DNA from 2 places in the Corynebacterium hiratae genome. Region 2 is predicted to be linked to the other one. Evidence: predicted binding sites of a transcription regulator. Region 2 holds the regulator's gene; the other holds the start of a gene.

Region 1 (3,423 bases), on a different contig from region 2:
CGTCAGATCCGCAGTGAATTCCCGGACCTGCCCATCGGCATGCTTATCTACGGCAACGTGCCCTTCACCCGCGGGCTAGAGACCTTCTATTCCGAGTTTCACGAGGCCGGCGCCGATAGCATCCTGCTTCCCGATATCCCTGTTCGCGAAGGCGCCCCCTTCGTCGCCGCAGCCGACAAAGCAGGAATCGATCCTATTTTCATCGCACCAGCACAAGCCTCCGAGAAAACCCTCGAGGGCGTAGCGAAGTATTCCAAGGGCTATATCTATGCGATTTCCCGCGACGGCGTTACCGGCACCGAGAAGGAGTCAGAGACACGCGGGCTCGCTGACGTAGTGGACAACGTGAAGCGATTCGGAGGTGCACCAATTCTCCTTGGCTTTGGAATCTCCACCCCGCAACACGTTGCCGACGCCATTGCTGCTGGCGCTGCGGGAGCAATCACCGGTTCCGCTCTGGCCAAGGTCGTTGATGCCCACCTCGACGATGACAACCGCCCCAACGACACTCTCGCCGCTGCGGTCACCGACTTCGTCTCCACCATGAAGGCAGCCACCAGGCAGAAGCAGTCCTAGCTAAGTTCAAATCATAACGGCCTCTTTCCGTCAGAATCCGCGCCTACGCGCGGCAGGGCGGAAGGGGGCCGTTTCACGTGAAACACTTCCCTAGAAGGGAATCTCCTCTCCGCCATTCGTGTAGCGATCTGCCGGATCAGTCATGTCGAATACTTCGACCATGGTTCCGTTATCCATTTCCACCTTCAGGGCCTGCGCGGCTTCGTGCATCTTGCGACGGTGCGCAACCACATCTTCCGCAATGGTCCGGGCCCACACCTTCGAGGCTGGTGCCAATGGGCCGGTCGCTTCCGTGACCGCCCAGGTTCCGTCCTCGTACAGCCACACGACATCGCCGGTTACGGGATCCAGGATGTAAAAGGCCCGCCCATCTGTCTTCATATTGTGATGGTGCTGGCACAGGGCCACCATGTTATCCGGATGCGTCGGGCCGCCATCCGCGTAGTTAATCCGGTGATCCAACTGGCAGGCCCATGCAGGACGATTGCAACCAGGCGCCCGGCATGTGCCGTCGCGGCCTTCGACATACTTTCTCAAGAATTCCGACGGCTGGTAGCCCTGACAAGCTTCCGGGGCAGTGGTGAAATCGCGCCTCACGGTCTTCGAAGCCGGAACGCCCTCGCCGTTCCACCCATGTCCTTGGACATAGACCGGCGCACCCTCGACGTCTTTTGCCTTGTATTCGTGGACGACGACCTTACCCGCCTCTGGCTCGATCTTGCCGGTAATGAGCAGTACCAGCGCATCGGCCATGGAGACGCCATGTTCCTTTGCTGCCAACTTGATGGTTTCGTGGATGACGACACCCACGTTGCTATCCACTTCTAGCTCGATTAACCCACGTTCCCCGCGGGTGAGAAGAGAGTAGCGATTCTTCTTGCGCTTGTCACGGAAGGATACGGAGTCATCGAGCACCTTGCAGATGTCTCGAACCTTGCGCCGTATCTTCTCTACTGAGGGAAAGACTTGATTCGGCTTGGTCGGCGTTAACCAGACGGATAGCTTCTCATCCACTTCCGCTATAACAGCCGCCGTCGGATTGCCAAGCTTTGCCATCACCTGATCGATAGCAACTAGCATCTGCATGTCCAGTAAACAGTCCGCCTTCTGCAGGGCACGCAGCTTCGGCATTTCATCAAGACGGATCAGCGCCATGACATTGCGCGCAACGTGAGCCGGAGATATCCCGGTCTTTTGCCCGATGCGCATAAAGGCGGTATCGGAGTCCTCATCGAGTGGTGGTTGGACGCCTGACCAGAATTCGTACTCGATTCTGCGCATGAGCTGACCAGCCATGCATTCAGGATCACGCGGATTTGAGTGGGAAAAGTATGCAGTGGGAAGTGACCTAGATGATTGTGCTGTGGTTGCCATGGGTAGCTGCACCCCTAAATTTGCGGAACAATTCGTTCCCCCACACCCATCTATAGAATACCTGTTCTAACAATGAGGCGCAAGACCTCTCCCAAGAAAATGGGGCTTAGGCCCGAACCGCCACGGCCAGAACCGCAGTCTACGCATCGGGCCACTAGCCCCCTACACGGCTGCGCAAACTCTCCGAAATTAGGGCAAGAAGAATCCCCCTTCGCCCAACTATCCATCGCGGATATCATGTCGGAAAAGGGGGAGTAGAAGCTTCAGGGTTTCACGTGAACTTAGGCCTTGCTGAGCTCTTCGTCAGCAGCCTCGGCATCTGCCTCGGCCTCTAGGCCCTCAATCTTATCGCGCGCGAAGCGGTCGACGATCATGGCGATGGCGCCGTCGCCAGTAACGTTTGCGGCGGTACCCACGGAGTCAATAGCGATGTAGGCGGCAATCATCAATGCGACCATCGAGTCATCAAAGCCCATATTCGCTTGCAGAAGTCCGACCGCGACCATCACCGCGCCACCCGGAACGCCAGGAGCAGCGACCATCATGATACCCAACAGCAAGATGAAGCCAAGGGCCTTCCCAAGGTCAGCCTCCATACCATCAGCCATGTACACGATCGCGAAAGCGTACAGGGTGAGTTTGATCATCGAACCAGAAAGGTGAATCGTCGCGCAAAGCGGAATCACGAAACCTGCCACCGGTTTGGAGATTCCATTCTTCAGTGCGGCGTCGAGAGTGACCGGAATAGTAGCCGCAGAGGAAGACGTACCCAACGCAGTAAAGTACGCCGGGGCCATGTTCTTCAGTGCGGAGAATGGATTCTTGGCCGCAATCGCGCCAGCGATAATGTACTGCAGGACCAGGTAGACCAAGGTCATCATAACCGCGAGCAGAAGCACCTTAGTGAAGGCGATCATCACGGTACCGATATTTCCATTCATACCCAAGGAGAGGAACATACCGAAGATGTAGATCGGCAGAAGGGGGATCACGAAACCCCAAATGACCTTAATGACGACGTTCTCAAATTCCTTCGTAATTGCGTAAAGATTATCCGACTTCACAGTCGTCATAGCTACGCCGATACAGAAGGACAGCAGCAGCGCCGTCATCACTTCGAAAGGCGCTGGCATCTCAACCGTAAAGTACGGCTCCAGAGCTCCCGCATCGATGTCAGAAACCTCGGTATTGAGCGTTTGCCCGGCCAGCAAAGTGGGGTAGAGGACCTGGGTCAAGCCGTATGCGATAAGCCCTGCCACGATAGTCGAGCCGTAGGCAATTCCCGCAGTAATGCCCAACCACTTACCGGCACCACGCCCAAGGCCTGCGATTGCCGGGGCCACGAGAGCAAGGATAAGGACTGGAATGAAGAAGCCGAGGAAGTTTGAAAACAGGCCGTTATAGGTTGCGAAAGCCCTGCCAAACCATTCCGGGGCAAACTGGCTAACGATGATGCCCAAGACTATCGCGACG
Region 2 (3,423 bases):
CGCTAACATCCCGCCCCTGGCACGCGCGCTTCACGCCGCGGATTAGCTTGTCCCGGCTGAAAGGCTCGGCCAAGCCATTACGTTTGACCACCGACAAGACAGCCTTCTCGATGGTGGTAAACCGGCCTCGGCACGCAGCACACTCGCGACGTCGGCGAATTGACGTTCCACTGTCGATCACTCGGGAGTCAATCACTCGTGACTGTTCGTTGTGACAGAACGGGCAATACACTGTGCCGTATCCTTCCTCTCGACCGCTGCGCAGACGCCTTCCGGCCCCTCGGGAAGTCTAGCGCGAAGAAACAACCGCTGTGGCTGATGCACCGCTAGCGCTAGGGGCCTCACCATCAATACTAAGACCACCCCACACGGTGCCGATAAATACCGCTGCACCGAAAACTGCTCCAAGAACATAGTTACCTACGTTCGAGCCGCTACGGCGAGGTAGGGACGCAGCACGCTGGTATGAAACTGAGGAATCCCCTATTCGATCTGTGCGCCCCTGTGTTCTATCTCTCGGCTCGAGCGTTCGAACACGCGACAAACCACTTTCACGCGTTAACGCGAACGAGTGACACCGCTCAGGTTCCCACACGGCCGCGGGCGGGACGAGCACAGGACCCTTTCCGGACTTCTCGGGAGTTACTCCATGCAGAGCAGAGCTGGTATTAAGTGCAATGGCCATGACAGTTCCTTTCCAGGACTTCTTCTTCATTGTGGTGATGCCTGAAGTGTAAGAGCGAGGTTCGACATCGTCGAACACTTCCATCGACCAACCGTTCGATTTGGTCTGTATGTTCGATTTATAGCAGGCGCTCGAAAGTTTGTCCACATCCAAGCGGCGTTAGTCGAACATTTTTTCTTTACGTGCTAAAAAGGAAACGGAAACACCAATACGGCGCACGCCACGATGAGCAACCAACGAGACGTCACCGCGATGCCCACCAGCGTCCTGCACGCCTCAACCCGACGCGCTGTTTTGCGCACACCGATAGCCCAAGGAGTAAGAATGCCCCGCAAGCCGAAGCGAAGCGACCAACCTACCCTCGACTCACTTTCCGCCCGTCAGCGCCGCATCTTGGAAGTCATCCATGACGCTGTCATGCTGCGCGGGTACCCGCCAAGCATTCGAGAAATCGGCGATGCAACAGGCCTACAGTCCACGTCTTCCGTGGCCTATCAGTTGAAGCAACTAGAGGAGAAGGGCTTTCTTCGCCGCGATCCAAACAAGCCGCGCGCCGTTGATGTGCGCCACTTCCCCGGCGCCGACGATCCAAAGAAGCCGGGCCGCAAAGCCGGGCAGGCCAACACCACAGCAGGGCAGTCCACTCCCGACGTCCCCGAGGATGCAGCAACGCCGAACTACATCCCAGTAGTCGGCCGCATCGCCGCGGGCTCTCCTATCACCGCCGAAGAAAACATCGACGGCTACTTCCCCATGCCAGGTGAGATCCTGGGAAGCGGCGAGCTTTACATGCTGCAGGTCGTCGGCGACTCTATGCAGGACGCCGGAATCCTCAATGGCGATTGGGTTATTATCCGCTCCCAGTCCGTCGCCGAAGAAGGCGAATTCGTCGCTGCACTCCTCGAAGGCGAAGAAGCAACTGTAAAGGAGTTCCACCGCGATTCTTCTGGAGTGTGGCTCCTCCCCCACAACGACGCCTACGCTCCCATCAAGGGCGATGAGGCCGAAATCATGGGCAAGGTTGTATCGGTGTTCCGCAAGCTTTAGGCACCCCTAAGCCACAACTATCCCTCCCCCAACCGGTTGCCCACGCCACCGCTTATTTCCACTCGGTGCGGGCGAACTGGAGGGAGGGATTTTTTCTTTTTACCCCCTTGTGTGTGTACATGTCCGAATCGCGCCGTTTAAGCGTCCGACATCACACATTTGCAAACATGCAGTATAAACATTGTTTTTCTCGCACGTTTGCCGCCAGCAATGTGAGCTTTTATTTGTTTGGTTCCGTTTTGTTCGCATTCAGTGGGACAATAGAAGCATCGCCGCAACATTCGTTGCTCTCTTCGCTCACATGCCCCGGCCCCACTTATTATCACCGCCGGGCGCAGCGACTACCACAGGCAAACTTCACTGGGAGGAACTATGTACGCAGAAGAGCGTCGCCGACAAATTGCGTCATTGACCGCCGTCGAAGGCCGAGTCAATGTCACTGAGCTTTCCGAACGCTTCGATGTTACCGCTGAGACGATTCGCCGCGACCTCGCGGTCTTAGACCGGGAAGGAGTTGTCCACCGCGTTCATGGCGGTGCGGTTGCTTCCCAATCGTTCCAGACTGCAGAATTTACACTCGATACTCGTCAGCGTTCCGCCACGGGCGCGAAAATGGCTATCGCCCGCGCCGCACTAGAGCAGCTTCCCGACGGGGGCAGTATCTTCATCGACGCTGGAACTACCACCAACGCCCTCGCTGACCTCATCGGACAGCGCTATTCTGCTGGCCAGTTCAGCATTGTGTCGAATAGCCTACCGATCGCCCTCTCGTTGGCCAGCAATGGTGTTTCCGAGGTGCAGCTCCTAGGCGGCACGGTGCGCGCGATCACCCAAGCCGTCGTCGGCGATACCGCCCTTCGCACCATGGCGCTGATGCGCGCAGATGTTGCTTTCATCGGCACCAACGCCCTGACCATCGACCATGGGCTATCCACGGCGGACTCACAGGAAGCAGCTATCAAGTCGGCCTTTGTTACCAACGCGCATCGCGTCGTCGTCTTGTGTGACTCGTCGAAGCTCGGCAATGACTATCTGGTCAGCTTTGCCTCGCTCGATGAGATTGATGTCGTCATTACGGACGCCGCTGCTCCAGCCGCCTACGTCGAAGCCCTGCGCGAGCACGGCATCGACGTGATTATCGCTTCGGAGAAATAGGCGGTTTCATCCCACGACCGCGTAAGGGCGGTGTGGTTCCCCGAGGGGCCTCTCGGGGAACCACACCTCCCTGTTTCAGCAGCGGCCTAAACCAAGCTAGAGCTACTAGGCAGTCTGGTATTCCTCCAGCAGCGCAATCACTGCGGATCGCGCATCTGCTGGGCTTTCGGCGTTGATAGCCGCCTCCGCCATCTTCTGGCACTGCTCGAGTGTGAGCTCAGCCAGCTGTGCGCCAACGCCCGCAACTGCGGTCGACGCTGCGGACAGCGAGGTGACGCCAAGGCCAGTCAGCACGCAAGCGAGCATGGGATCGGCGGCGGCCTCGCCACAGACACCAACCGGCACATTATTATCGCGACCCACTACGCACGTGTGCTGGATCAAACGCAGCACGGCCGGCTGCCACGGATCGGTCAGGTAGGCCAGCTGGGGCGATAGGCGGTCCGCGGCCATCGTGTACTGCGTGAGATCGTTGGTACCAATGGACACGAAATCGAGGTGCGGCATGATGGTATCGGCCATCAGGGCCGCTGCAG

The links. The regulator LexA, encoded in region 2, represses DNA repair genes until DNA is damaged. The targets are predictions, from matches to a motif close to CGAACANNTGTTCG.
Region 1: a site for LexA is predicted at 2,005-2,018, ahead of FME68_RS06890 (HNH endonuclease signature motif containing protein). Genes of this name have one in related genera too.

Annotation. Positions count from the first base shown of each region.
Region 1 covers NZ_VIOG01000006.1:118,263-121,685, forward strand. Annotated here, with positions in the region: partial or broken gene trpA (tryptophan synthase subunit alpha) at 1-576, shown strand, start outside; gene FME68_RS06890 (HNH endonuclease signature motif containing protein) at 667-1,872, opposite strand; gene FME68_RS06895 (dicarboxylate/amino acid:cation symporter) at 2,232-3,423, opposite strand, start outside.
Region 2 covers NZ_VIOG01000005.1:70,951-74,373, reverse strand. Annotated here, with positions in the region: gene nrdR (transcriptional regulator NrdR) at 1-232, opposite strand, end outside; gene lexA (transcriptional repressor LexA) at 1,010-1,732, shown strand; gene sugR (transcriptional regulator SugR) at 2,105-2,887, shown strand; gene ptsP (phosphoenolpyruvate--protein phosphotransferase) at 2,993-3,423, opposite strand, start outside.